Regions from separate parts of the Solwaraspora sp. WMMB762 genome, predicted to be linked through region 1. Evidence: riboswitches for the same ligand, from Rfam matches in the RefSeq annotation. Region 1 holds a riboswitch; each other region holds the start of a gene.

Region 1 (9,882 bases):
CGTGCTGGGCTGGCTGGCTCGGCCGGACCGGCTGCGTCGGTACGCGCGGGGAGTGCTCGACCCGGCCGAGATCACGGTGCTGGCCGACGCGTTCGGTGACCTGGCGGACAACGGGCCGACGATCGCGGACGTGGCGCTGCTGGACGAGTTGGACGAACTGCTCGGCCGGCCACCGCAGCCCCGCCGCCGGCACCGGGATCCGTTCCAGGTGACCGGCGGGGTGCGTGAGGTGACGACCTTCGCCGACCGGGACCGGGCGGCCCGTGCCGCCGCCCGGGAGCGGCCGGCCGACTACCGGGAGTACGCCCACGTGGTGGTCGACGAGGCGCAGGACGTGTCGCCGATGCAGTGGCGGATGATCGGGCGCCGGGGCCGACTCGCCTCCTGGACGGTGGTCGGGGATCCGGCGCAGACCGCGTGGACCGGGAATCCGGCCGAGCTCGCCCAGGCCCGGGACCGGGCGTTGGGGCGGCGGCCGCGGCGGGAATTCCAGCTGACCACGAACTACCGCAACCCGGCGGAGATCTTCGAACTGGCCGCCGAGGTGATCCGCGAGGTCGCTCCGGACGCCCCGTTGCCGACGGCGGTCCGATCGACCGGGGTGGCGCCGCGCCGGGACCGGGTAGCTGCGGCGGTGCTGCCGGCTGCCGTCCGTACCGCGACCGCCGAGATGCTGGCAGCCGTGGAGGGGACGGTCGGCGTCATCGCCGCGGTGGCCCGGCGGGACGAGGTCGCCGGCTGGCTCGGCGAGCTGGCGACCTCCCGGCTGCAGGTGGTGTCGAGCCTGCAGGCGAAGGGCATGGAGTACGACGCGGTGGTGCTGGTGGCCAGCGAGGAGATCCGTGCCGAGTCCGAGGCCGGGGTGCGCACGCTCTACGTCGCGCTCTCCCGGGCGACGCAGCGGCTGGTCACCATCGACCCCGACCCGGAGTCGATTGCACATATTGCTATGTGAGCATTAGTCTACTGACGAGACGCCGGGCAACGGAGGGTGGCAGGCGTGGGAGTCGGACACGATCACGGCGCCGGGAGCACCGGCCAGCGACACTACGGGCGTCTCTGGGCTGCCTTCGCCCTGCTGGCGGGCTTCATGGTCGTCGAGGCGGTCACCGCGCTGGCCACCGGCTCCCTGGCACTGCTGTCCGACGCCGGGCACATGTTCACCGACGTACTCGGCATCGGCATGGCGCTCGCGGCGATCGCCGCGACCCGGCGACCGACCGGGGAGCCGCAGCGCACCTTCGGCCTCTACCGCCTCGAGGTGCTGGCCGCGCTGGCGAACGCCGTACTGCTCGCCGGGGTCGCGCTCTACGTCCTGGTTGAGGCGGCCCGCCGGTTCGCCGATCCAGAGCCGGTGACGGTCGGCCCGATGCTGGTGGTGGCGGTCGCCGGACTGCTCGCCAACATCGTCGCCTTCGCCCTGCTGCGCCAGGGGGCCAGGGAGAGCCTCAACGTACGGGGCGCCTACCTGGAGGTACTCGGCGACCTCCTCGGCTCGGTGGGGGTGCTGGTGGCCGCCACGGTGATCGCCACCACCGGCTGGTGGTACGCCGACCCGCTGGTCGCCGTCGGTGTCGGGGTGTTCATCCTGCCGCGCACCTGGCGGCTGGCCCGGGCCGCGCTGCGCATCCTGGTGCAGGCGGCGCCGGAGCATGTGGAGGTCGCCCGGGTCCGCAGCCGGCTGGCCACCGTGCCGGGCGTCTGCGACGTGCACGACCTCCACGTCTGGACGCTCACCCCAGGCATGGAGGTGGCCTCGGCACACCTGGCCGTGACCCCGTCAGCCGATGTCGGCACGGTGCTGCGGGACGCCCGGACAGCCCTGCACGACGAGTTCGGTATCGAGCACGCGACGCTGCAGATCGAGCCGCTGGCCCCCGCCGACTCCTGTGGACCGGCCGACTGGTGATTAGCAGATGCTTAAGTTTCGTGACCTTACCGCGACGTTGACAGCTACGATATACGTATATTTCTGTTTTTTCCAGACATAACATGGCTATCGATACCGGGACGGCAACCCGGGGAACCGGTAGTGTCGGCCCCGGTCTCCGCTCGGGCGGCGCCCCTCCGGCGCCTGCGGAGGCCGTCGCCTAATCGCCGTACGGCGAGCCGGGGAACCACGTACCTGGGGTGCATCCGCGTCACGCGGTAGGGATCTTCCGTCCCGAACCCGTCAGCTAACCCGGTCGGCGGCTGACGGAAGGAATGCACAGTGTCACGCACAGTCCACAGAAAAACCCGATCCGCGTTGTTGGCGGCGTTGACCGCTGCCCTGATGGCCGTCACCGGCACCCCGATCGGCTCGCCGGCCGGAGCCGCCCTGCCCGCGAACCGGCCCGACCGGGTCGACGACGAGGGAGGCACCGACAGCCTGCGCAAGGAGCTCGATGCGGCCTCGAAGGGCTGGATCGACGCCAAGGCGGCGCTCGACCACTCGAAGGGCCGGCAGAAGAAGCTGTCCGAGCAGCTCGACACGGTCGGTGCTGAGCTGGAGCAACGAAACAGGAACGTCGGGCACATCGTCGACCGCGCGTACCGCAACGGCAGGCTCGGCCCGGTCTCCGCGTTGCTCAACAGCACCTCACCGGAAGGGTTCATCGACCGGGCGGCGGCGCTGAGTGCGGTGACCGCCAACGAGGAGAAGCAGCTCCGCGAGCTGTACCGCACCCGCGACCAGGTGACCAGGTCCAAGGCTGCGATCGAGCATGAGATCCGGGAGCAGCAGAAGCAGGTCACCATCATGGACCAACGCCGGAACCAGGCGGAGCGGGCCTTGGCCGTCGCGGTCGCCGCCGAGAAGGAGGCGGAGGAACGGGCGAGGCAGCAGGCGGCGGAGGAGGCCGAGCGGGCCGCCGCCAGCGGATCCTCCGGCTCAGGATCCTCCGGCTCCGGGTCGTCGGGATCCGGGTCGTCCAGCGCGTCGGCGACCCCGGCCCCGCGCAACGCCAACGGCTCCTGGCCGGCCGAGTCGTGCAACGTCGACGACCCCACCACCTCCGGCTGCATCACGCCCCGTACGCTGCACGCCCTGAACCAGGCGAAGGCTGCCGGCTTCACCCGTTACGTGTCCTGCTTCCGCAACGGCAGCTCCGGCGAGCACCCCAAGGGCCGGGCGTGTGATTTCGCCGCCCAGCCCAACGGCTTCGGTGGAGTGGCGACCGGCGGTGACAAGAGCTACGGCGACAACCTCGCGAACTACTACATCAACAACGCCGACCGGCTCGGTGTGCTCTACGTGATCTGGTACAAGCGGATCTGGCTGCCCAGCAGCGGCTGGAAGACGTACAGCGGTGCAGGCGGCGACCCGTCCAGCGACCACACAAACCACGTGCACCTGTCGGTGTACTGACGTCGCGCGTACGGGGGCGGACGGCCACATCGGTGGCCGTCCGCCCCCGTACGGCTATGCACCGACGCCCCTCCGGCTCGACGGTGATCCCCCCGAATCGGGGTAGCGCATTCCCGGAGGACGATTCCTATCAGCATCGATAATAGATGCGCGGGAGCCTCGGGCAGCACCGAAAGACCGATCGGCATATCAACCGACGGCCACCGGCATCCACGCGAGAGCGCTCTACCACCACGCAGTCACACCCGGCTCACGCAGGGCACATTGCAGCTCGCGAGGCCGAGAGAGCGCTCTCACAGTTAGATATATAGCAGCAGCGGTACGGCTGTCAACAGACCGCGACGACCCCGTACCGGATGCACGAAACTTCATGTCGAGATATTGACAGGAGCCCGTATGTCTGATGACCTCCTGGCAATAACTCATTAATGGGCGTGAAATTTTTCGCGATCGTGGACCGCGCCCGACCCAACCCGGAGGCACCATGAACCTGTCGATCCGTGGCGCGCGAACAGGTCGTACGCCGCGCCGGATTCTGGCAGCCACCACCGTGACGGCGCTGGCCGCCACCGGACTAATCTTCGGCGTACTGCGCACCGCCGACGCCGCCACCGTCGGCGCCGGCAGCTACACCACCACCCGCCCGGCGGGCGCGTCCGCCCCGACCGCCTGCGGCAACATCTCCGCCAACCCCCGGCAGTACGTCACGGGCAACGCCCCGGCCGGTGCGGTGCCGACCAACGACTGGTGGTCGTCGCTGCTGTTCAAGCGGTACAACTGCGCCTACTCCGACCCGCTGCACGCCCATCCGATGTCGTTCCAGCCGACCGCCGGCGGGCTCGGCGTCTCCTACACCACCGAGGCGGCGATCTCCGGCACGTCGACCGGCGTCGGCGAGTACCACTACCCGTACACCCGGGAGTTCACCCTCGGCGTCGCCGGGCTCAACGCCCCGGACGTCAAGGTCGACGGCTGGACCGACTGGACGGTCAGCCCGTACTGGTCCGACGGCGCCCGCACCCTGCGCGCCACCGTCGGCCACGGTCTGCCGTTCGTGTACGCCCAGGTCACCGGCGGCAACGCACAGCTGTCGTTCCCCGGCACCCCGACGGTCTGGCACCACGGCGGCACCCGGGTCGGGTTCTCGATGCGCGGCCACGACTACGTCGCCTACGCCCCCAGCGGCGCGACCTGGGCCGTCAACGGAACCACGATCAGCTCCACCCTCGCCGGCCGCGGCTACTTCTCCGTCGCGCTGCTGCCGACCGGCGCCGGCACCAGCGCCGCGCGGCGTACCGCCCTGATGGACAGCTACGGCCGGTACGCCCACGCGCACGTCACCGGCACCCGGGTCAGCTGGAGCTATGATCAGGCCAGCAGCACGGTCGACGCCACCTACAGCTTCACCACCACGGCCCGGGAGGGCTCCGCCACCGGCACAGTCGTCTCCCTTTACCCGCACCAGTGGAAGCACCTCGACGGCGACAGCCCGATTGCCGAGACCTACGTGTCGGCCCGCGGCCCGATGCGCAACCTGGTCGGCGCGACGTCGTTCCGGACCGCGATGCGCTTCCACGGCGTACTGCCGGAGGTCCCGGCGGTGGCCACCAGCGTCGGTACCGACCTCGCCACGCTCACCGCGCACCTCGACCAGGCCGCGTCCGGCGACCCGCTCGCCGGATTCGACAACGACACCTACTGGACCGGCAAGGCGCTCGGCCGGGCCGCCCGGCTGGCCGAGATCGCCGACCAGCTCGGCCGCACCGCCCAGCGCGACCACCTGCTCACCGCCATCCGGAACCGGCTCACCGACTGGTTCACCGCCAGCCCCGGCAAGACCCAACGGGTGTTCTTCTACGACCAGGCCTGGGGCACCCTGGTCGGCTACCCCGCCTCGTACGGCTCCGACACCGATCTCAACGACCATCACTTCCACTACGGCTACTACATCGCCGCCGCCGCGACGCTGGCCAAGTTCGACCCGACGTGGGCGTCGACCAAGCAGTACGGCGGCATGGTCAACCTGCTGATCCGCGACGCCAACAGCTGGGACCGCAACGACCCGATGTTCCCGTTCCTGCGCGACTTCGACATCTACGCCGGCCATGACTGGGCCGCCGGACACGGAGCGTTCTTCGCCGGCAACAACCAGGAATCGTCGTCGGAGGGGATGAACTTCGCCAACGCCCTGATCCAGTGGGGCCTGGCCACCGGCAACACCGCGATCCGCGACGCCGGGCTGTACATCTACACCACCCAGTCGGCGGCCATCCAGGAGTACTGGTTCGACTCGTCGGACACCAACTTCCCGGCCTCCTTCGGGCACCGGTCGGTCGGCATGGTCTGGGGCGACGGTGGGGCGTACGCCACCTGGTTCAGCGCCGAGCCGGAGATGATCCAGGGCATCAACATGCTGCCGGTCACCGGTGGCTCGCTCTACCTCGGCTACCGGCCGGACTACATCGCCACCAACTGGAACGCGCTGGTCACCAACAACGGCGGCCCGCCGACGGTCTGGCAGGACATCCTCTGGTCGTTCCAGGCGCTCGGCGACGCCAACGCCGCCCTGACCAACCTGCGGGCGAACCCCAACTACCCGGTCGAGGAGGGCGAGAGCCGGGCGCACACCTTCCACTGGGTACGCAACCTGGCAGCGTTGGGCCGGGTCGACACCGGCGTCACCGCGAACACTGCGCTGTACGCGGTGTTCAACCGCAACGGTGCCCGCACCTACGTGGCGAGCAACATCACCGCATCGCCGGTCACGGTCACCTTCTCCGACGGCACCCGGATGACCGTGCCGGCCGGCCGGACCGCCACCACCGGGGCGCATACCTGGAGCGGCGGCAACGCCACCGGCGCCCCGACCACCCCGAACCCGTCACCGAGCCTGTCCCCCACGCCGTCGGCCTCGCCCACGCCGGATCCGACCACCCCGCCGGTCACCTCGGACCTGTTCCATCTGCGGTCCGCCGGGGTGCTGAGCAACACCGCCGGGACGAACGCGACGACGGTCACGGTGCCGTCGGCCGGCGGGGCGAACTACGACGGTACGCCGCACAATCCGGTCACCTTCCGGGCCTGCGGGTTGACCGGTGCGTACCGGTCGGCGGCCAGCACGTTCGACCTCCAGGTGGACGCAGGCACCTCGGTCGGCGCGGGTATCCAGGCCCGGGTGTCGTACGACTTCACCGGCTCCGGCAGCTACAGCCGCACCGAGACGTACCACTACTTCGCCACCGACCCGGTGCCCGGCACGGAGTCCTACCGGCAGGGCGCCGGACTGAAATCCGCCTCGGGTGAATTCCGGGCGATGAGCAACGGGTGCGTCCGACTGGAGTTGTGGAACGCTATCGGTAACGCACCGACCACGGTTCGGGTCGACGCGGCGAGCGCCGACGCCGGTCGGTCGACCCTGCGGGTGCCGTTCCGGATCGGCTGATCCGACCGGCACCTCCGACCGGCACCGAAGGAGGAACCCTTTCCCGACGCGCGGCGCCGGGAAAGGGTCCTCGCCGTTGACGATGCCGGACGCGCCGCGACGGCGGAGCCACTTCCCGGACATCTGCTATATATTGCACAATCCCCCAGAATGACCGATAACTACCAGATTCAGGGCAGAACGTCGTGACTCGCCCTGGCAACGCCGCTGCCGCTGTCGGGGCCGACGCCGATGTCTGGGCCGACGCCGCTGTCGATGCCCCTGTCGCCGAGCAGGTCCCAGAGCGCGAACGCCGCCTCGACGCTGGTCGGTCGGTTCTCCGGACGCTTGCTCATGCAGGCCCGGCAGAGATCGGCCACGGGACGCGGCAAGCCGGCGACCGCCAGCACCGGAGTGGGAGCCAGGGCACCTGTCCGCACACCGGTCACCGGCGACCCCGGACTGACCCCCGGGTACGGCAACCGCCCGGTCAGCATGTGGTAGAGCAAGACGCCGAGGGAGTAGACGTCGTCGCCCGGTCGACCGGAGCCGGCCACCGTCCCCGGCGGCCGGCCGGCCGCCGGCGGGCCCGCCAACCGAGCCAGCCCGAAATCAATGATCTTGGCACCGGACCGGGTCAACATCACGTTGCCGGCGGTGAGGTCCCGGTGCACCACGCCCCGCCGGTGGGCCACCGCCAGCACGTCTGCGGCGGTGCCCGCCGTGCGCACCGCGGTCGGCCACGGCAACGGACCGCCGGTCAGCCGGTCAGCCAGCGACTCGCCGCAGATCAGCTCCATGACGACGTACGACGACGTGCCGCCCCCGGGTAGCGGCAGTTCGCCGACGTCGTAGACGCGGGGCACACTCGGATGCCGCAACCGCTGGGTGATCGACGCCTCCCGGCGGATGTCGTCCCTGGCCCGTCGGTCGTCGGCGGCGGCGGGTGCCAGCAACTTGATCGCGAACGGTCGGGCCGAGTCGACGTCGATCGCCTGGTAGACGACCGACACCCCACCCCGACCGATCGGGCGAAGGAGGACATAGCGCCGGAGAATGGTGGTACCCACCAGCAACCATGTCACGATGGACCATTTTCCGGCAGGACAGCGCTACCGACAAGATCTACCGCCGGGTGTTAACACGGCCCTAATCAGCCGTTCGAGCTGCGGCCGGACACCACCGACCGCCGCGAGTTCAGGAGAGCGGCACCTCGCGCTCGGCGCTGTCGCCGACATACGGCTCAGGCGCGCCGAACAGACCGAGCAGCCCGGTCACCCACAACTGACGGTGCACGAACCGGCTCGGCTCGGTCACCACCAGCTTGATGCCGCTCACCTCGGCCGCCTGGAAACCGGCAACCATCGCGCTGATGCCCACCGAGTCGATGAACGTCACCAGCCGCATGTTCAGCTGGATCCGGGTCGGACGGCCGTTGGTCAGCACCGCCTGCACCGCTTCACGCACCTCATGCGCGGTATCCACGTCGATCTCACCCTGTGGTGAAATCTCGACCACTGCGCCAGGCAGCGTCGATGTGACAACCGACAGGCTCACGCGAGCACCTCCACTCGCCCATCCGGGCGTCTCGTCAGTACGCGGGCCGCGACCGAGAGTATTCCGGTGCGGGCGTCACCGCCAGCTTTCGCCGGGCCGGATCCGCATCCGACGGGCACAATAATCGCTAACAATCAGACATCCCGCATCATAGCCCCCTGCGCGCTGAGCTACGGCACGGACACCCGGGGCACGATTCGTAGAGGCTTGGGGCGCCTGGGTGCCAACCACGAACCTCCGGTGCCCCACCGGCCTCCGGCTCCGCGCCGGCTGTCGTCCCAACAGTAGCGGCCCGGTACGACAGAAGACAGCCGTAACGGCGCGACGACGAGGGGGTTTGCCGCCGACCAGGGCTGGGCACGTGGAGGCAACCGCAGCGCGCCACAGCCTGCCGGGCGCTACCGGCAGCCGTGGCGCTGGAGGAGGTAGCAGCATGTTCGCGACCAACCTGATGGAGCGCCGCCGCAAGCCGCAACGCGTCACCGACCAGGCCTGGGCGCATCTGGTCTCGGCGGTCGGCTCCGCCGGCGACGCCGCTCGCCTGGCCCGCCAGCACACCTCGAACCTCGCCACCGAGACCGGATCGCGGATGGGCCCGGCCAGCGCGGAGGCGCGGCACCGGGCGCGAGCGGCCGTCGACGTGCTCGCTGGCCGTCGTCGGGCCATGCCGTGGGCGTGGCTCGCCGGCGCGGCGGCGGCCGGGGTGGCCCTCGGCTGGCTGGCCGGGGCGATGACCCGGTCGGTGCTCCGGCCCGGCGAGCGGTCCGACGAGGCGCGGATCGAGTTCGTCGACGTGGACGAGCCGACCGGCAGCACCCCGCGACGGTGACCCGGCACTGACCGCAGCACGACCGCCGGGGCGGCGTCGACCGACATCGACGCCGCCCCTGGCCGTGAATCCGCCACCCGGCTCAGTCCGCTGCGCAGCTCACGCCCGCTGGAACTCCGTTACCAGCTGTCCAGTCGGCCAGGAAACCCAGTGTGGTGCTGCCCCCGGGACCGAGGTCACCGTTCCACGACACGTTCCGGACCGTGACATCGTCACCGGTCTGCGTGTGCTGCCCGCCCCAGAGCTGGGTGATCCGCTGACCGTCGGGGAAAGTCCAGGTCACCGTCCAGCCGGTGATCCCGGCGCTGCCGGTGTTGGTCACCCGGACCTCGCCCTGGAAGCCGCCCTGCCAGGAGCCGACCAGCTGGTAGACCGCCGTGCATCCGCCCGGCGGCGGGGTGGTCGGACCGGGGGTGGGGCTGCCACTCGGACTCACCGACGGACTCGGACTCACCGAGGGACTCACCGACGGGCTCGGACTGGCCGACGGGCTGCCGGACGGGGTCGGGCCGACGGTCGGTGACGGCGGCGCACCGAGCCGGTCCGCCATCAGAATGCCGCGGCCGTTGGTGCCGAGGTACACCCGGCCGTACACCCGGGGATCGCCGGTGATCGCGTCGCCCATGTTGCCGTACTGATGCTGGTCGTCGTTGATCCGCACCCAGCTGGCACCGGTGTCGTCGGAGCGGAACACCCCGGTGACCCCGTCGATCGTGCCGACCAGGA
Region 2 (9,882 bases), 4.2 Mb from region 1:
GTCGGTGTCAGTGTTCATGGGCCGAGGGATTACCCGGGCGGCGGCCGAGTCATGCATGTCGCCCTCCACGTAGGTCAGGAGCGGAACGGGCCGCGTACCTCGTAGGTGATGCCGCCGGAGGACGCACCTGAGGTGCCACGCTGCGACGAAAAGTACAGCCGGCCGCCGGCCGGGGAGAACGCCGGACCGCAGATCTCCGACGACGACTGGCCGCTGATCCGCAGGAACGGCGCGATCCGCCCGTCCGGGGTGATCAGGCAGATCTCCATGTTGCCGCCGTCCTCGGCGACGTACAGGTCACCGCCCGGCGTACCGACGATGTTGTCGACACCGGTCAGCGGCGGGGTGCCGGAGACCAGCGAGTCGTCGTAGGCCAGATCGATCCGCTGGCCGACCGCGTCGTACGCCCAGACCCGGTTGTCGCCCTTGGTGGTGAACCAGCAGACGCCGTCGGCGTAGTGGCATCCTTCTCCGCCGTTGAACCGTTTCGCGCCGGAGACCTGGAAGCGGGTGGCGATCGGGCCGCCGTCCGGGTCCGGCACCCGGGCCCAGCTGACCGGCCCGCTGGTGCCGCTGCCGGCCACCAGCACCTCCAGGGTGCCGGTGGACAGGTCGCCCCAGGTGTCCGGCCGGAACCGGTAGAAGCAGCCGTTGCCCTCGTCCTCGGTCAGGTAGATCACGCCGCGGACCGGGTCGGCGGCGGCGGCCTCGTGGCAGAACCGGCCCATCGCCGGGCGCCGGACCGCGCCGGTGCCGCCGAGCGGGTACGTCTCGTAGACGTACCCGCGGGCCACCTCCTCGCAGGAGAGCCAGGTGCCCCACGGCATGGCGCCACCGGCGCAGTTGCGGTTGGTGTCCGCCAGGATCCGGTACGCCGAGACGACGTCGCCGGCGGAGTCGAACCGGATCGCCGAGGCACCGCCGGTACGGGAGATCTCCGAGTTGGAGACGTACACCCAGCCGGTCCCGGCAGCGAAGCAGGCGCCGCCGTCCGGCGCGTCGTGCCAGACGTACGAGGTGTCGCCGACCCGCTGGCGCGACCGGGCCACGATCCGGCTGGTGAAGCCGGCGGGTAGCGCGATGCCGTTGGCGTCGGGGCTGCCCAGTGGCCCGTACGGGCCGGCGCCGGGTTGCGCGGGTGCGGCGAAGGCGCCGGTCCAGAGACTGCCGGAGAAGGCAGCGGCACCAGCGCCGACCACCGTGGCACGCAGTACGCTACGACGATCCATCTCGACCTCCATCGATGCTTGTGGCAATCGATGAAGCTAGGTGTCGCTGGTGGCCACGGATGCCGGTCGTGGTTAACAGACGGCGAGAACCGGCCGAAGTCCGGTGGTGGCACCCGACTGCCGGCCCGGCCGGGGTGGCACTCAGCGGCTGATCCGGTACAGTGTGCGTCGTGGTGCGCACGTATCGATGGTTTAGGCAGCCGGCCCTGGTGCCGGTGGCTCAGCCTTGACCTGACGTCACCCCACCAGAGCCGGCCAAGGGCAGCGGGCATCGAGCCCCTGCCCTTTCGTATGCCAACGAGCAGCCGGCTCGGCTGGGGGCGCCGGCTCCCCAGGGAGACTGGCGGAAGGAACTGACACCACATGAGCACCTCCATCGGACGCGTCGCCGATCAGCGCATCGACCGGGTCGTCCCGCTCACCACCCCGGCCCTGCTGCACCACGAGCTGCCCCTCGACGACCAGCTCACCGCGCGGGTGCTGGACGGCCGACGAGCCGTCGCCGGCGTGCTCGACGGACAGGACGACCGGCTGCTGGTCGTGGTCGGCCCATGTTCGGTGCACGACCCGGCCGCCGCCCTTGAGTACGCGCACCTGCTCGCCGCCGCCGCGCAACGGCACGCCGACGACCTGTTGATCGTGATGCGGGTGTACTTCGAGAAGCCGCGGTCGACGGTCGGCTGGAAAGGTCTGATCAACGACCCGGGCCTGGACGGCTCCGGGGACGTCAACTCCGGGCTGCGGATCGCCCGCTCGCTGCTGCTCGAGGTGCTGCGGGCCGGGCTGCCGGTGGGCTGCGAGTTCCTCGACCCGATCACCCCGCAGTACATCGCCGACGCGGTGGCCTGGGGGGCGATCGGCGCCCGCACCGTCGAGAGCCAGGTGCACCGGCAGCTGTCCTCCGGGCTGTCCATGCCGATCGGCATGAAGAACCGCCCGGACGGCAGCGTCGCCACCGCAGTGGACGCCATCCGGGCCGCCGCCGTGCCGCACGTCTTCCCCGGCATCGACATGTCCGGGACGCCGGCGATCCTGCACACCCGGGGCAACGCCGACTGCCATCTGGTGTTGCGCGGCGGCGCCGGTGAGCCCAACTACGACGCCGAGTCGGTGGCCGCCGCGCTGGACCTGCTGCGGGCCGCCGGACTGCCGCAGCGGCTGGTCATCGACGCCAGCCACGGCAACAGCGGCAAGGACCACCGCCGGCAGCCGCTGGTCGTCGAGGACGTCGCCGGGCAACTCGGCGCCGGGCAACGGGGCATCGTCGGGGTGATGCTGGAGTCGTTCCTGGTGGCCGGCCGGCAGGATCTGGACCCGACCAGGGAACTGGTGCACGGACAGTCGATCACCGACGCCTGCCTGGGTTGGGACCAGACCACCCAGGTCCTTGGGCGGCTGGCGACGGCGGTCGGGGACCGCCGGGCGGCGCTGGCGGCCGCGCAGCGGTAGCCTGCAGCGCTCGGTTGCGGCCAGGCTGCCGAGCCAGGCCGCGGCCGGCGCACCGGCCCCGAGCTGAGTCAGCGGGGCCCCGGGCGGAGTCAGCGGGTGGCCCCGGGCACCGGGGGCGTCAGGTCAACGGGTCGCGCGACCCGGGGCGTCGGTCGGCCGGTGGCCGGCCACCCGCGCGGCGATCCAGACGAAGAACACCGCCAGCGCGACTTGGATCGCGTGTCGCAGCCAGTCGATCCCGGCGGTCTCGCCGATGCCCAGCCAGGCGGCGATCACCCCGCCGAGCAGGGCGGCGGCGATTCCGACGCCGATGGTCAGCCAGACTGAGATGTTCTGCCGGCCGGGTAGCAGCAGACGTCCCAGAGCGCCGATGATCGCGCCAGCGACGAGCGCCCACAAGATGGTGCCGATCATGAGTCCACCTCCTGGCCCGAGCGTAGGTGCCCGGATCGGACCGAGAGGGCGGAACGCCGACGGTCGGCAGGATGAACCCGGCAGTCCGGTCGGTACGTGGAGCGTCGTTTGCCGTGCCGCGTGCGGGGTAGCAGGCGGAGGTGACCGATGAGACGTCCCGTGCCGAGCTGTACGCACTGCTCGACGACATCTACCTCGGCAAGGAACGGGTGAGCCGGGCCGAGATCGCCCGCCGGGCGGTCGCCGCCGAGCTGCCCGCTCACCTGCTGACCAGGATCAATGCCCTGCCGGAAGGCGAATACGCCCAGGACGAGGCGGAAGAGGTCCTGCATTCATCTACGGAAGGTGCCTGATCACCGATGGACGAGCACCAGAACCGGCCGGCCGCCGCACTCGGCCAGACCCCGGACGGCCAGCCACCCGAGGACGACCCGGACTTCGCCGGCGAGCACGACGACACGGCGGTCTCCCATGACATCATCGAAGGGACCGACCGGGACCGGGAGCCGGAGACGCCCCGCGGCTGGTCCGGGATGGAGAAGCCCGGATTCACCGCCGACTGACAAGCAACCGGCGTTACGGACTGACGGTCAACCGGCGTTACGGGCTGACCGTCAGCCGGCGTTGAGGTTGTCGGTGACCGCTCGGACCAGGCTGGTCAGCGTCTCGTCGGCGAGCCGAGTCAGTTGCTCGTGCGGCAGGTCGGAGTCCAGCTCCAGGCGGAGCATTGCACCACCCGCCTGCACCGGGTACACCTGCACGACAGCCGTCCACGGGCCGCCCGCCGTCGACCACCGGGCCTGCAGGTGGTCGCCGTGGGCTGGTTCCGCCGGCACCTGACGCAGCGGCCCCGGCAACCAGGCGGCCCTGCGGTCGGGGTCGGTCGCGGTGCCGAACGCCACCTCAGGGGGCGCGGAGACACCGCGTTCGGCGTACGCGGGCACGGCTCACTCCCCATGCCGCAACCGGGCGGCATCGACCTCCCGGCCCGGGTGCCGGGTGAGGTACTCGGTCTCCAGGTCGGCGGTGCGGTGCAGATGGTTGGCCAGCGCCGCGTCGGTGCCGTGCCGCAGCGTGTCCAGCCGGGTCCGGTGCAGGCTGCCGATCTCGCGGAGCAGTTCGTCGTCGGCCAGCTCGACCGGGTCGATCCCGGTTTCGTCGACCGTGTCGACCCAAGTCTCGGCACCCGGTTCGGGCGGGGCCGACCAGGTTCGGGTGGCACCACCGGGCGGGTGGTCCGGGCGGGGCTCGAAGGGCCGACCGGCCGCCGCCGGGGAGTAGCTGCCGTACCGCGTTGAATCCGTCATCTCCGGCCTCCGGGGAGTCGACGAGGCATTACCGTCGTAGGGTTCCCCGGCCGGTCGGCGGCAAACACCGGGCGCCGGCTTCCGGGCGGCCACGCACCTGACTACGACGGCTCGTCGGAGAAACCGACGGGCGGGCCGGTACGCTTCCCTGCATGCGGCAGCTGTGGACCCCGGTGTGGATCCTGCGGCACCTGGTGGCGGTGGCGCTGGTGGTGGGCTTCCTCGCGCTCGGCTGGTGGCAGATCAGCCGGGCCGCCGCTGGCAACACGCTGAGCTGGGCGTACGCGGTGGAATGGCCGGTTTTCGCGGCGTTCGTGGTGTTCATCTGGGTCCGCGAGATACGGCAGGCCCACCGGGCGGTACCCGGCCCGGACAACGGCACACCGGACAACGGCACACCGAGGAATGGCACGCCGGAAAACGCGCCATCGCGGGAGGAGGCGTTCGGCCGACCGGTACGGGTCCGGTCTGCCTCTGGCGTGACCGCCGCTCCCGGCTCGGACGACCCGGACCTGGCCGCCTACAACGACTATCTGGCCTGGCTGAACGCGAACCCGCACGCCAGGGCCGGCGACTACCCGGGCTGACCGGAAGAGAGAAGGACGGACGACAGTGTCAGGCGCACTCACCCGGTACCGGCTGATCGCGTACGTGGTCGGCGTGGTGCTGATCCTGCTGATGGTGATCGGCATGCCGTTGAAGTACCTGTTCGACCAGGCCATCGTGGTCGAGACGGTCGGGCCGGCGCACGGGTTCCTCTACATGGTCTATCTGGTCGCCGCGTTCGACCTGGCCCGGCGGGCCAACTGGTCACTCGGCCGGATCCTGGCGATCATGCTGGCCGGGACGGTGCCGTTCGTGTCGTTCTACGCCGAGCGGGTAGTCAGCCGCTGGGCGAGCGAGCAACCGCGTACCGAGCCGGACAAGGTGTTCACCGGCTGACACCGGGCGGGCGGTGACCGGTTGACAGCGCCCCGGCCGGGCCGGCACCGTTGTCGGGCCGACCTGACCGGGGCGTACGGCCGACGTTGTCGGCGGCCGTGGAGCCGAGCCTTGTGCGGCGTCGGATCAACCCGTGGTGTGGCCGCCGGAGCTGGTCGGCGTGCCGGACAGCCCGGCGACGAATGCCGACCAGGCGGCTGCCGAGAATTCCAGGTGCACTCCGGGGTCGGTGGAGTTGCGCACCCCGACCGCCGGGCCGATCTCGGCTACCTCGACGCAGGTCGTCGCCTCGCAGCGGCGGCTCTTACGCCACGCCGGACCGGCAGTGCTGATCACAGTCACCCAGACTCCTTAATAAGGATAAATCGGTAAATTTGCCATCAGAGCACGCAGGCAATCGGGCGGACTGTACCAGTTCTCGATCTTGCTGACGCGACTGGCCGACACCGGGGAGAGCCGGCGGAACCGCCATCCGGACAATGCGGAGGGGCCGGCCGTCCTTAGCAGACCTGACGGCGGCGGTGTAGCGTGCAACAGGGTGGCAACCAGCCAGGTAGCACTCTGCTAGGCACTCCCCCGGAGCGTTCCCATGTCTGCCCGACACCAGGGCCCGACCATCGGGCGTCGCCGGCTGCGCGCGGCGCTACGCCGGGCACGCGAGGCCGCCGCGCTGACCCAGGACTACGTCGCCGCTCAAATGGACTGGTCGCTGTCGAAGCTGATCCGGATCGAGTCGGGGTCGGTCAGCATCTCGACCAACGACGTCAAGGCCCTGCTGGACCTGTACGGCGTACGCGACCAGCAGCAGGTGCAGGAGCTCGTCGAGTTGGCCCGGGCGGCACGACGGCGCGCCTGGTGGAGCGGATACAAGGACCGGGTGCCGGCCGCCTACGCGGCCTACATCGGCCTGGAGGCGGAGGCGTCGGCGCTGCGCTACTTCCAGCCGATCAGCTTCCCCGGCCTGCTGCAGACCGAGGAGTACGCCCGCGCGGTGATCCCGGCCGACGGCCCGCACCACGTACCGGCGGCCGAGATCGAAGGGCGGGTGCAGATCCGGCTGGCCCGCCAGCACGAGGTGCTGTTCGGCGCGGATCCGCCGCAGATCGAGGTGATCATCGACGAGGCGGCGCTGCGCCGGATGACCGGCGGCCCGCGGGTGCTGCGCGAGCAGCTCCAACACGTGGCGAAGATGTCGGCGGCACCTCATGTCACGGTCCGGGTGCTGCCGTTCACCGCCGGAAGCAACACGGTGCTCGGGCCGTTCGTCATCCTGCACTTCGCCGACCAGGCCGACGCCGACGTGGTGTACGTGGAGAGCGCTCTGGTCGAGGAGGTCATCGACCGGGCCGACGAGGTCCGGCCGTACCAGCATGTCTTCGACCGACTACGGGCAGAATCCCTGTCACCGGCCGACTCGGTGGCGATGCTGCACGACCTCGCCCGCCAACTGGACGGGCGAGACGCGGGCTGATCGACGTCGACCAGCCCGCTGGCGACCGCAGCGGCGGCCGGGCCCGCTCACCGCCGGTCGGGCACCCACGGTTCGATGGTGACCGGCTCGGACAGACCGGCCAGCCGGGACATTTCCCGGGCCCGCATCAACGCCCGGCTCACCTGGCCGTACTGGCGTTCGTCGTCGGTGCTGAACAGCAGCAACAGCAGTCCCTGGTGACGGCCCCATAGTTCGTACGCCCGCGGCCGCAACCGGTCGCCGAGCCAGGCGACCGCCACCGGCACGAACGCGGCCGCCAGCATCGCGAGGTAGGCACCCGCGCTGACCTCGTCCAGCCCGCGGGTGTAGCCGACGGTCACCGCGACCGCCGTCAGGGTCACGGCGGTCACCGCGATCACCCGGCCGGTGAGCCGGTCGCGGGCGCCCCGCGCGGTCCGGAGTTCGGTGAGGTCGCGGACGGCGAACCGCCGGCCGGCCACGACGAACCATTCACCGGTCACGCAGATACCGGGCTGCCGGTAGAAGGTCCGTCCGACACTGGAGCCGGGCCGGGCGGGCACCGGGGAACCGCGTCGGGGTGGGGTCTGGCGAGTAGCACGCATAGCTGCCTCCGAAGGGCTCGTGCGGCGCTTGACCTTGCGGGTCCATTGTGCAAACAGCAAGCTACTCGATGGAAGGTAGTCATTCTGCCACCTAGCAGAATGACGTACGGCAGGCCGCGTCCTGGATGGCGAATCGGACCTTTTGCACCTATTTATCCAGATAGCTTACTGACGACAACCGCGCAGACCGACTAATGACGCATTATTCGCAATTGATCAGGCGCTGTCCAATGACGACGCGCCGCAGTCAACCGGTCACGCGAAGGCAATAGGAATGTTGCCCAGAGCAGCCAACCGTCACATTCAGTAACCATCAACGGACTCCGGCCAGTTCCATGCCACGGATCACGATCGCAGCACTTTCCGGGTCGCGACCCTTGCGGCTAAGTTGGACCGGCTGGTCCGGTCGCCAGTCGCCGGGAAGCGGTGACGCCGGTCCAGTGCCGCCGAATCGCCGTCCCGAGATTATCTGACGTTACAAACAGTGATCTCACGGTTGCGATCCGGGGACCCATCGGCAACTGGGGTGAATCCGCGGTCCACCGCGGTAGGGCGAACTTCCCGCCCGAATCCGTCAGCTAACCCGGTAGGCGGCGAGGAAGAAGGGTTCTGCGTTCTTGTCAACAGCGCGGATTCTGCTGCGCACCCTGATGCTGACCGGCGTAAGCCTCGGCCTGGTGCTACCGGCTACCGCCGCGACCGCCCAGCCGACGGTCAGCGAACTCACGCAGCAGATCGACAAGGAATCCGAAGAGCTGGCCAAGGTCGTCGAGTCGTACAACCGGCTCAGGGAGGAGGCCAAGGCCACCCGGGCGGCGGCCGAGGAGATCGACGCCAAGCTCGGCCCGCTGCAGGCCGAACTCGCGGCGGCACAGACCGAGGTCGGTCAGATCGCGGTCAACGCGTACAAGACCGGCGGGTTGAGCACCGCGACCGCTCTGCTCGACGGCACCTCCGGCAGCTTCATCCACCGGCTCGGCACCCTCGACCACCTGGCCCGGGACCGGCAGCAGCGGCTCACCGAGTTCACCAGCACCCAGCTGACCTACCTGGCCGAGCAGGAGAAGCTGCAGGCGGCCCTGAAGAAGCAGGACGCCCAGGTCAAGGAGCTCGCCGACCGCAAGAAGAGCATCGAAGCCGACATCGACGAGCTGATGGACAAGCGGGAACGGGCCTACGGTGCCGCGAGCGAGACCGGCTCGTCGTACACCGGGACCGTCCCGTCGGTGTCCGGTGCCGCCGGCTCGGTCGTCGAGTTCGCGTACGGGGCCATCGGCAAGCCGTACGTCTGGGCTGCCAGCGGCCCGAACGGTTACGACTGCTCGGGCCTGACGCTTGCCGCGTGGCGTACCGCCGGCAAGAGCCTGCCGCACAACGCGGCGATGCAGTGGGACGTGGTCGCGAAGATCAACCGTGGTTCACTGCAGCCAGGTGACCTGGTGTTCTACAACGGTCTCGCCCACGTCGGCCTGTACGTGGGCGGCGGCCAGGTGATCCACGCACCCACCTTCGGCCGCACCGTCGAGCTGGCCAGCGTGGACATGATGCCGCCGTACGGCTACGGCCGGGTCCGCTGACCCGGTCGCTCGCCCGACACTGCCGACGGCCCGGCATCCGCTAATCGCGGATGCCGGGCCGTCGGCAGTTTGTCAGTTCGTCGGCAGTTTGTCAGTTCGTCGGCGGGCTGTCAGTTCGTCGGCGGATCCGGTCGCCTGCGGTCAGTTCGTCAGGCGGCCTGCAGCCCCTCCGCCCGGGCCAGCTCCCGCAGCCGGCCCAGCGCCTGGATCTCCAGCTGACGGATGCGCTCACGGGACAGCGAGAAGCGCGACGCGACCTCGGTCAGCGAGTGCTCCCGCCCGTCCTCCAGGCCGTACCGGGCCCGCATGATGCCGGCGGACCGGTCGTCCAGGTGGTTGAGCAGGCCCTCGATCCGCTGCCGCTCCAACCCGGTCAGCACGATGTCCTCCGGCGACGGTGCGTCGCTGTCGGCCACCAGGTCGCCCAGGTTGGTGTCGCCGTCGTCGCCGACCGGGGTGTCCAACGACACCGTGTCCTGCGACCACCGCACCAGCTCGTGCACCCGCTCGACCGGCACGCCGAGCGAGGCGGCGATCTGCTCCGGCTCGGGGTCCGAACCGAGCTCGCGGGTCAACTGGCGGGCGACGTTGCGCATCCGGTTGACGTCCTCGACCAGGTGCACCGGAAGCCGTACGGTCCGCTCCTGCTGGGCGATCGCCCGGCTGATGGCCTGCCGGATCCACCAGGTCGCGTAGGTGGAGAACTTGAAACCACGCTCGTAGTCGAACTTCTCCACCGCGCGGACCAGACCGGTGTTGCCCTCCTGGATCAGGTCCAGCATCGGCATCCCGGACCGGACGTAGCGGCGGGCGATCGACACCACCAGACGCAGGTTGGCCCGGATGAACAGGTCCTTGGCCCGCTCGCCCTCGACGACCAGCCGCTCCAGCTCCTCGCGGCTCACCCCG
Region 3 (9,882 bases), 2.9 Mb from region 1:
ATGGCGCTCGTCACAGTCATTCGGGGGCCGGCAACCGATGGCTGGGGGAGGTGACGGTGACCACCGTCGCGCTCAAGGATGTATCCAAGGTCTTTGCCGACGGGACCGTCGCCGTCGACAAGGTCAACCTCGACGTCAACGACGGTGAGTTCATGGTGCTCCTCGGCCCGTCCGGCTGCGGCAAGTCGACCGTGCTGCGGATGATCGCCGGGCTGGAGGATCCGAGCAGCGGTGCGGTGCTGCTGGACGGCGAGCTGGCCAACGACATTCCGCCCCGGGACCGCCGGGTCGCGATGGTCTTCCAGGACTTCGCCCTCTACCCGCACATGTCGGTGGGGGACAACATCGCCTTCCCGCTGCGCCTGTCCGGAGTGGAGACGGCGTCCCGGCAGGAGCGGGTGGCGGACGTCGCCAGCGCGCTGGGCATCGGCGACGTACTCGCCCGCAAGCCCAGTCAGCTATCCGGTGGCCAGCGGCAACGGGTGGCGATGGGGCGGGCCATCGTCCGCCGTCCCGGCCTGTTCCTGATGGACGAGCCGCTATCCAACCTGGACAGCGGGCTGCGGGCCGAGCTGCGGGCGGAGATCTCCGGGCTGGTCCGCGAGCTCGGCGTCAGCACGGTCTACGTCACCCACGACCAGGCCGAGGCGCTCACCATGGCCGACCGGGTGGCGATCATGCGCAAGGGCGTGCTGCAGGACGTCGGCACCCCGACCGAGGTGTACGGCCGGCCGGCCACCCTCTACGTCGCCGCGTTCCTCGGCAGCCCTCGGATGAACCTGCTGGAGGCATCGGTCTACGTCCATCTCGACCGCTACGTCGCGCTCAACCTGGGCGAACAGACCCTCTACCTGCCCTGGACCGATCTGCGCGCCCGGGCCGTGTCGCACTACCACGGGGAACGCATCGTGGTCGGCCTGCGGGCCGAGGCGCTGACCCCGGTAGCCCCCGGCAGCCCGGGTGACGTGCTGCAGGGCCGGATCCGGTTCCTCGAACACCACGGCCACGAGTCGCTGGCCTACCTCGACATCGGGGCCACCGCGATCGTGGTCGACGACCTCGCCGGCACGGCGGTGGAGCCGGCCGGTGCCGGCGGCCGCCTGCGCCGGTTCGGTGGCGTGATGCAGCGCCTCACCGGCCGGTCGGTCGGCCGGGCGGCCGTCGGCGAGCAGTCGGCCGAGCCCGGCCCGGACCGGGAGAGCGTGCTCAGCGACCCGGGGCGGCACCACCGCCGGCCGGCCGAGCTGGCCGTGCGACTGGCCCCGTACCCGGCGGTCACCCCCGGCCATCCACTGGCCGTCTCGGTCCGGATGGACGCCCTGCACTTCTTCGACGAACGGGGTGACCGAATCGACGTCGGCTGGCGATGAGTGGGCGGATGGCGATGAGTGACTGACCGGTCACCATGGGCTGGCGCGCCGGTGGAAACCGAGCCGGCCGACCGGAGATCAGGTTAGATTGGCTGCGTGCTCGGTCTACCCGCTCATGTGACCGCCTGCCTGTTCGACCTCGATGGGGTGTTGACTCAGACCGCGAAAGTGCACAACGCGGCGTGGGAGGAAACCTTCAACAACTTCCTCCGCGCCCGCGCCGACGAGACCGGCCAGCCGTTCCAGCCATTCGATCCGGGCGCCGACTACAGCCGCTACGTCGACGGCCGACCACGAGCCGACGGGGTGCGTTCCTTCCTCGCCTCGCGAGGCGTTGAGCTTCCCGAGGGGTCGGCGGACGACCCCCCGGAGGCCGACACCGTGTACGGCATCGGCACCCGGAAGAACGAGGTGCTGCTGCGACGCATCGCCGAAGACGGGGTGCAGGTCTACGACGGTTCATTGGCCTACCTTCATGCTGCCCGCTGGGTCGGGCTGCACCGGGCCGTCGTCTCGGCCAGCGCCAACTGCCGGGACGTGCTGATCGCGGCGGGGATTGAGGAGTTGGTCGAGGTGCGGGTAGACGGGGTGATCGCGCGCGAGAAGGGCCTGCGGGGCAAGCCGGAACCAGACACGTTTCTGGCCGCTGCCGCGCAGCTCGGCGTCGAGCCGGGCAACGCCGCGGTGTTCGAGGACGCGCTGGCCGGCGTGACGGCGGCGCGTGCGGGGGAGTTCGGCTGTGTCATCGGAGTCGACCGGGTCGGCATCGGTGACGAACTGCTCGCCAACGGTGCCGACATCGTGGTGAGCGATCTGGGGGAGTTGCTGGTCGGAGCCGAACGGTGATCCGCGAACGGGCCTACCCCGTGGAGCCGTGGCACGTGCGGGAGACCCGGCTCGACTTCGACATCCTGGCCCAGTCGGAGTCGGTCTTCGCCCTCGCGAACGGGCACGTCGGATTCCGCGGCAACCTGGACGAGGGCGAACCGCACGGCCTGCCCGGCACCTACCTGAACTCGTTCTACGAGTTGCGGCCGCTGCCGTACGCCGAAGCCGGCTACGGCTTCCCCGAGTCCGGCCAGACGCTGGTCAACGTCACCAACGGCAAACCGATCCGGCTGCTGATCGACGACGAACCGTTCGACGTGCGCTACGGCGACCTGCTCTCCCACGAGCGGGTGCTCGACCTGCGGGCCGGTCTGCTGGACCGTCGGCTGGAGTGGCGCTCGCCGGCCGGGCGTACCGCCCGGGTCCGCAGCACCCGGCTGGTGTCGTTCACCCAACGGGCGGTCGCCGCGATCTGCTTCGAGGTGGAGGCGGTCGACGAGCCGTTGCGCATCATCGTGCAGTCCGAGCTGGTCGCCAACGAGGAGTTGCCGGCACAGAGCAAGGACCCGCGTGTCGCGGCGGTGCTGGAGACGCCGCTGCAGGCCGAGGAGCGGCTGGTACAGCCCGACGGCGGGCTGCTAATCCACCGTACCAAGGCCAGCGGGCTGCGGATGGCGGCGGCGATGGGGCACGAGATCGACGGCCCCGGCGAGGTGTCGGTCAGCACCGAGGGCTTCGACGACTGGGTCCGGACCACCGTCTCCTGCCTGCTGGAGCCGGGGCAGCGGCTGCGGATGGTGAAGCTGCTGACGTACGGCTGGTCCAGTCAGCGCTCGTTGCCGGCGCTGCGCGACCAGGTCGGCGCGGCGTTGGCCGGCGCCCGGATCTCCGGCTGGGAAGGGCTCTGCGCCGAGCAGCGCAAGTACCTCGACGACTTCTGGAGCCACTCGGACGTGCGGGTGGACGGCGACCCGGAGATCCAGCAGGCGGTCCGGTTCGGGCTGTTCCACGTGCTGCAGGCCGGTGCCCGAGCCGAGCAGCGGCCGATCGCGGCGAAAGGGCTGACCGGCCCGGGGTACGACGGGCACGCCTTCTGGGACACCGAGATGTTCGTGCTGCCGGTGCTGACCTACACCCAGCCGGGGGCGGTCGCCTCGGTGCTGCGCTGGCGGCACTCGACCCTGGACCAGGCGCGGGAGCGGGCCCGGATGCTCGGGCTCAACGGGGCGGCGTTCCCGTGGCGGACCATCCGTGGCCAGGAGTGCTCGGCGTACTGGCCAGCCGGCACGGCCGCGTTCCACGTGGCGGCGGACATCGCCGACGCGGTCCGGCGGTACGTGCACGCCACCGGGGACGTCGAGTTCGAGCGGGAGATCGGCCTCGAACTGCTGGTGGAGACCGCCCGGTTGTGGCGTTCGCTGGGCCACCACGACCGGCACGGCCGGTTCCACATCGACGGGGTGACCGGGCCGGACGAGTACACCGCCGTGGTCGACGACAACATCTACACCAACCTGATGGCGCAGCGGAACCTGCTGACCGCCGCCGACTGCGCGCTGCGCTACGCCGACCGGGCCTGGGTGCTCGGCGTCGACGACGAGGAGACCGCGGCCTGGCGGGACGCGGCGCTGTCGATGCACGTCCCGTACGACGACGAGCTGGGCGTGCACCCGCAGTCGGCCGGGTTCACCCGGCACCAGGAGTGGGACTTCGCCGGCACCCCGCAGGACCACTATCCGCTGCTGCTGCACTACCCGTACTTCGATCTGTACCGCAAGCAGGTGGTCAAGCAGGCCGACCTGGCGCTGGCGATGCACTGGCGGGGTGACGCGTTCACCGAGGAGGAGAAGGCCCGCAACTTCGCCTACTACGAGCGGCGTACGGTGCGGGACTCGTCATTGTCGGCGTGCACCCAGTCGGTGATAGCCGCGGAGACCGGACATCTGGAGCTCGCCCACGACTACATGGGTGAGGCCGCGTTGATGGACCTGCACGACATCAATCGCAACACCCGCGACGGCATCCACGTGGCCGCCCTGGCCGGGGCGTGGCTCGCGCTGGTCGCCGGCTTCGGGGGGATGCGTGACCACGGCGGGGAGCTGACCTTCGCTCCCCGGCTGCCGCAGCGGATCAACCGGCTGGAGTTCGCCATGATGTGGCGGGGCCTGCGGCTGCGGGTGGCGGTCCAGCACGACGAGGTGACCTATTCGCTGCGTGACGTCGACCCGAACGCCACCGTCGACCTGACCCACCACGGCGAGCCGATCACGGTGGCTGCGGACAAGCCGGTCACCCGGGCGATCCCGCCGGCCGGTCCGGTCGGTCCGCCGCCGCAGCAGCCGACCGGCCGGTCACCGGTGCGCCGGTCGGCGCGTACCGACTGACGGCGCGTACCGACTGACGGTTCTTCGCGCGGTGCCGGACCGGCCCGGCACCGCGCGAAGCGAGGTCAGGTCACAGCAGGGACAGATGTACGTGGTTGGTGTGGTCGCTGTTCGGGTCGCCGCCGGCACCGCTGTACGAACTCCAACCGGTGGTCGGTGACCAGAACTGGCGGTACCAGATGACGTACAGGATGCCGAGCTTGTCGGCGTTGCGGACGAAGAAGGCGGTCAGGTTGTTGCCGTACAGCCGGTCGTCGCCGAAGGCGTCGCCGCCGAACCCCTGCTGCTGAGCGGAGAAGTCGCAGGCCCGCCCCTTGGGGTGCTCGAACGGTCCGCCGGGGCGGAAGCAGGAGACGAAGCGGGTGAAGCCGGCCTTCTTCGCCTCGTTCAGCGCGTGCATGGTGCGCGGCGTGATGCAGCCGCTCGTGGTGGGGTCGTCCAGACTGCACGACTGGGACGGCCAGGAACCGTCCGAGTTACGCGGAGCCTGGGCGGCGACCGGCGAGGTGGCCGAGACGAACCCGTTGGTGGCGACCGCGCCGACCAGTTGCAGGGCCTTTTCGGCCTCTTTCTTCTGGCGGGCCATCGCTTCGAGTTGCTGTTCCTCGCGGGCCACCTCGGCGTCGATTGCGGCGACCGCCCGGGCGGCCTGTGCGCGGGCCTCGTTGAGCTCCCGGATCCGCTTGTTGTCGTGCATGGCGATCATGTCCAGGCCTTCGGCGCGTTCCAGCAACGCGTCCGGGTCGGCGCTGTTGAGCAGGACCATCACCGGGGTGATCCGACCGAGACGGTACGAGTTGGAGGCGACCTGGCCGATCTGTGGGGTCAGCGCCGCTATCCGTTCCTCGACCTTTTCCAACTCGAGGTTGAGCTTCAACTGGCGTTTGCGGGACTCGTCGACCGCCGCCTTGGCTTCGACGTAGCCCCGGCCGGTCGATTCGAGCACTTCGCTGAGCAGTGGCGGGGCGCCTTCGTCGTCCGGATCCTGAGCGGCGGCCGGCGACGCTACGACGAAGCCGGCGAGCAGGGCGGCGACGGCGGCGAGGGCCGCGGCCGTCGGAATCCGCCGGCGGAGGGGTGCGGTCATCCTGTTCCTTTCCTTGGCCGCCGACCGAGTTAGCTGACGGGTTCGGGACGGAACGATCCCTACCGCTGGCGCGGATTCACCCCGGTGGAAACGTGGTTCCCCGGCTCACCCCGGAGGGTGATTGGGCGGCGGTCACCGCCGGCACCGGTGGGCGCCGCCTGGCGGAGACCGCCGGCAAGCTTACCGGATCGGTCACCGGCATCAACACCTCGACAATCCTGACTGAGCTGGAAAAATCCGTTACCGGGCAACGACTTTCGGTGATGTCCACTTTCTGCGTTCGGCGGCGTACGACAAGTCGTCAGGCGGGCCGGATTCGCTGCGCCGAGGTTAGCGGCTGACTACAGTGCGTATGAGGAAAAGCGGGAAAGTCGTAGCGTCGGACGGATCTTCGGTGAGAGATGACGATTCCCCGGTTGGGCCGCCGGACGCCGACAGCGTGGTGGTGATCGGCCTCGGCCGGTTCGGTGGTCAGGTCGCCCAGTCTCTGCTCCGCCTCGGCCACGACGTGCTGGGCATCGACGAGCATCCCAAACGGGTGCACCGCTGGTCCGAGCGGCTGCCGAGGGTGGTCGAGGCGGATTCGACCGATGACCAGGCGCTGCGCCAGTGCGGCGTCGCCGACTACCCCCGCGCGGTGGTCGGCATCGGCTCGGACGTCGAGGCCAGCATCCTCACCGTGGTGGCGCTGACCGAGCTGGGTGTCCCGGAGGTCTGGGCGAAGGCGATCACCGCCAAGCACGGCCGGATCCTCGCCTCGGTCGGCGCGCACCATGTGATCTTTCCGGAGGCGGCGATGGGTGACCGGGTGGCCCACCTGCTGGCCAGTCGGATGCTCGACTTCATCGAGTTCGACGACGGGTTCGCCATCGCCAAGGTCTGCGCCCCGCCGGACGCCGCCGGCCGGACGTTGGCCGAGTCCCGGCTACGTCAGCGGTACGGCATCACGGTGGTCGGGATCAAGGAGCGGGACCGGCAGCTGAGGTACGCGGGACCTGAGACGTTGATCCCGCCGGATGCGCTGCTGATCGTCGCCGGGGCGACCACGGCGGTTCAGCAGTTCGGCCGGTGAACATGGGCGTGACCGCCTCATCACACCTTCATTTCGTGAGCTGATCAGCCGCCGGACTTTCGCAAACTCGTGACTCAGGCTACAGTCCCTGCATGGGAGCGCTTCCATCGATGGATGTGCCCCCGCTGAAGTAATCGACGCGTGGCGCGGCGATGGCGACATCACCGTGTCAACCGCACAGCTCCCGAGGCTGGCGGCGGGCCAAGCCCGGACTCCGCCGCCAGCCCGCGCACCACCTGTCGAGAGGAGGTGGAACCAGAGCCACTCGCGTGGCCCGGCTCCCGCGCGTCACGCACGACCTGGACGCCAGACCGCTCGTGCGTGTTTAGCAACTGATGGTGGGGACGGGGGTTGCCCTCCCCGTCCCCACGCTAGTCCTCGATTGTTACGGCGGGGAATCGCCGACAAGTCAGGACCGCGACGCCGGTCCGTCCGACAGCGCTGCCCGGCCTGCCGATGCATCGGCAGGCTTCGTTGTGTATGGGGCCTGGGGCAGCGGCTGGGCTGCCGCGTCCGGTCTGCGGCAAACGGTCGGACCGACCTTTCCGTCGCCGCGTAAGGCTTCGATGCTCGTCGATCGGTAGTGAGCAAGCTCACAGTCGGTCGATCTGCTGGTCGCGACCGGACGGTCCGGTCACGCGCCGCCGGCGCGGTGGTGCCCGACTAGTCAATCGACAATCATGGATATCAATGTCGCTGGTCCGTCCCGGCGGCCGCACCGAAAGCGAGATGTCCATGCCGCAACCGCCGCACCGCTGCCGCCGGGGGATCCGGCGCGATCCCAACCACACCCGACGCCGGCTCGGCGTCGCGGTCGCCGCCGCACTGCTCGGCCCACCCCTGCTACCGGCGTCCGCGGCGCTCGCCGCGGCGGACACCGAGCCGCCGACCACCCCCGGCACCCCGACCGTCGCCGAGATCAGCACCACCGACGTCACCCTGGTCTGGACGGCGGCCACCGACGACGTCGGGGTGACCGGCTACCGGAATGCGGGCCAGTGCTCCGGCCTTCAGGCCGGGGGTGAAGGCCCGCGCTGGGAGGGCCGCCAGGCCCGAGCAGTGCCTTGACCGGGACGGTTCTGCTGCTCGATGTACTGCTTGATGACGGTCAACGGTGCGCCGCCGACAGACCCGGCGAAGTACGAGCCGGACCAGAGTTTGTTGGCCCGGTAGTAGTGGCGCACCAGGTCGGGGAACTCCTGCCGGAGGCGGCGCGAGGAGACCCCTTTGAGGCTGTTGACCAGCCTGGCCACGGCGACCTTGGGCGGGAAGTTGACCAGCAGGTGGACGTGGTTGTGGCCGCCGTTGAACTCGACCAGTTCGGCCTCGAAGTCGGCGCACACGTCTCGCATGATCGCCTCCATCCGGGTCAGGTGCCGGTCGGCGAACACGTTGTGCCGGAACTTCGTCACGAAAACCAAGTGGACATGCATCGCGAAAGTGCAGTGTCTGCCAGTGCGGATGCCTTGAAGTTCGACCATAAACCAACATGATACAGTGATGGCCGTGCAGCTCCGTTACAACTACCGGATCACCCCGGACGCCGCCCAGCGCACCGCGCTGGCGCAGGCGTTCGGGTGTGCCCGGGTGGTTTTCAACGACGGACTCAGGCTGCGTCAGCAGGCCCGCGAGGCGGGCGAGAAGTACATCTCCGACGGCGACCTGTCGAAGTTGGTCATCACAGCGGCCAAGGCCAGCGAGGACCGGGCCTGGCTGGGTGAGGTGTCGGCCGTGGTGTTGCAGCAGGCCCTCGCCGATCTGAACACCGCGTACCGCAACTTCTTCAACTCGCTGTCCGGCAAACGCCGGGGCCGCAAGGTGGCCCCGCCCCGGTACCGGTCCCGTAAGGACAACCGGCAGGCGATCCGGTTCACGAAGAACTCCCGGTTCAAGGTCTGTGACAACGGCCGCCTGCGGCTGCCGAAGATCGGCGACGTTCCGGTGCGCTGGTCGCGCGGCCTGCCGTCGGATCCCACCTCGGTCACCGTGATCAAGGACACGGCAGGCCGGTACTTCGCCTCGTTCGTCGTGCGGATCGGCGAGGACGAGACGCTGCCGCCGGTCGACTCCGAGATCGGCATCGATCTGGGCCTGACCCACTTCGCGGTCATGTCCGACGGCACGAAGGTGACCGCACCGAAGTTCCTGCGCCGCGCGGCCCGCAAGCTCAAGCGGTTGCAGCAGGCACTCTCACGCAAGCAGAGGGGCAGCAACCGCCGCAGGAAAGCCGTGATCGAGGTGGCCCGCGCTCACGCGCGGGTAGCCGACACCCGGCGGGACTGGCAGCACAAGCTGTCCACGGCGATCATCCGCGAGAACCAAGCGGTGTACGTCGAGGACCTGTGCGTTGTTGGTCTCGGCCGGACTCGGCTGGCGAAGTCCGTGCACGATGCGGGCTGGGCCGCCTTCACCGGCATGCTGGAGTACAAGGCGCAGCGGTACGGGCGCGCGTTCGCCCGGGTGGACCGGTGGCTCCCGTCCACCCGGATGTGCTGCGACTGCGGCCGGATCAACGAGAAGATCGCGTTGAACGTCCGGGAGTGGGACTGCCCGTGTGGCAGTCACCACGACCGGGACATCAACGCCGCCATCAACATCAAGGCCGCCGGACAGGCGGACTTCAACGACCGTCGAGCGCACGTAAGACCGGGACTTGTCCCGGCGGCGCGCAGTGAAGCGGTAACCCACCCGGACGCTGCGTGTTCCACGCGCAGCGTGGAGGGAATCTCCGTCCTTCTTCAGGGCGGAGAGGATGTCAAGAGGTCGCCCGACTGCACACCGACTACGTCGTGATCAGCACGACCCCCGACTACGCGATCACCATCGGCGGGCTGGGGCCGTCGCAGACGTACCAGTTCTGGGTGTACGCGCTCGACGCCGCCGGCAACCGTTCGCCGGCCAGCCCGAGCCTGCGCCTGACCATGCCGCCCGGCGACGACCAACCACCCACCGCGCCCAGCGCGCTGACCGCCACCACGATCGGCACTGACTCGGTCACCCTGCGGTGGCAGCCGTCCGTCGACAACGTCTACGTCGCCTGGTACGAGGTGCTGCGAGTCAACCCTGACGGCTCCACCACCCCGGTGGCGACCGCCCCGCAACACCCGCCGACCGGACCGACCGCCCGGGTCGGCGCACTGC

What was found. Region 1 has a riboswitch for cyclic di-AMP ahead of ACN27J_RS10925 (coiled-coil domain-containing protein). Riboswitches for the same ligand answer to the same signal wherever they lie in the genome.
Region 2: linked by a shared signal. The riboswitch ahead of ACN27J_RS30195 (NlpC/P60 family protein) and the one ahead of ACN27J_RS10925 (coiled-coil domain-containing protein) in region 1 are both predicted to bind cyclic di-AMP.
Region 3: linked by a shared signal. The riboswitch ahead of ACN27J_RS23970 (coiled-coil domain-containing protein) and the one ahead of ACN27J_RS10925 (coiled-coil domain-containing protein) in region 1 are both predicted to bind cyclic di-AMP.

Annotation. Positions count from the first base shown of each region.
Region 1 is NZ_JBMHMD010000001.1:2,475,817-2,485,698, forward strand. It holds gene ACN27J_RS10915 (HelD family protein) at 1-955, shown strand, start outside; gene ACN27J_RS10920 (cation diffusion facilitator family transporter) at 1,001-1,909, shown strand; cyclic di-AMP (ydaO/yuaA leader) riboswitch at 2,078-2,208, shown strand; gene ACN27J_RS10925 (coiled-coil domain-containing protein) at 2,276-3,349, shown strand; gene ACN27J_RS10930 (glycosyl hydrolase) at 3,834-6,791, shown strand; gene ACN27J_RS10935 (serine/threonine-protein kinase) at 6,962-7,840, opposite strand; gene ACN27J_RS10940 (STAS domain-containing protein) at 7,968-8,327, opposite strand; gene ACN27J_RS10945 (hypothetical protein) at 8,761-9,156, shown strand; gene ACN27J_RS10950 (cellulose binding domain-containing protein) at 9,239-9,882, opposite strand, start outside.
Region 2 is NZ_JBMHMD010000001.1:6,705,687-6,715,568, reverse strand. It holds gene ACN27J_RS30260 (hypothetical protein) at 1-18, opposite strand, end outside; gene ACN27J_RS30255 (alkaline phosphatase PhoX) at 75-1,229, opposite strand; gene ACN27J_RS30250 (3-deoxy-7-phosphoheptulonate synthase) at 1,593-2,678, shown strand; gene ACN27J_RS30245 (GlsB/YeaQ/YmgE family stress response membrane protein) at 2,802-3,092, opposite strand; gene ACN27J_RS30240 (hypothetical protein) at 3,233-3,445, shown strand; gene ACN27J_RS30235 (hypothetical protein) at 3,452-3,655, shown strand; gene ACN27J_RS30230 (hypothetical protein) at 3,707-4,036, opposite strand; gene ACN27J_RS30225 (DUF6158 family protein) at 4,040-4,240, opposite strand; gene ACN27J_RS30220 (hypothetical protein) at 4,552-4,986, shown strand; gene ACN27J_RS30215 (DUF3817 domain-containing protein) at 5,012-5,341, shown strand; gene ACN27J_RS30210 (DUF397 domain-containing protein) at 5,468-5,683, opposite strand; gene ACN27J_RS30205 (DUF5753 domain-containing protein) at 5,931-6,812, shown strand; gene ACN27J_RS30200 (DUF6232 family protein) at 6,860-7,396, opposite strand; cyclic di-AMP (ydaO/yuaA leader) riboswitch at 7,872-8,003, shown strand; gene ACN27J_RS30195 (NlpC/P60 family protein) at 8,014-8,973, shown strand; gene ACN27J_RS30190 (sigma-70 family RNA polymerase sigma factor) at 9,123-9,882, opposite strand, start outside.
Region 3 is NZ_JBMHMD010000001.1:5,352,232-5,362,113, forward strand. It holds gene ACN27J_RS23955 (ABC transporter ATP-binding protein) at 57-1,370, shown strand; gene ACN27J_RS23960 (HAD family hydrolase) at 1,467-2,216, shown strand; gene ACN27J_RS23965 (glycoside hydrolase family 65 protein) at 2,213-4,582, shown strand; gene ACN27J_RS23970 (coiled-coil domain-containing protein) at 4,653-5,669, opposite strand; cyclic di-AMP (ydaO/yuaA leader) riboswitch at 5,672-5,807, opposite strand; gene ACN27J_RS23975 (potassium channel family protein) at 6,064-6,741, shown strand; gene ACN27J_RS23980 (hypothetical protein) at 7,432-7,809, shown strand; gene tnpA (IS200/IS605 family transposase) at 7,752-8,222, opposite strand; gene ACN27J_RS23990 (RNA-guided endonuclease InsQ/TnpB family protein) at 8,242-9,534, shown strand; gene ACN27J_RS23995 (cellulose binding domain-containing protein) at 9,531-9,882, shown strand, end outside.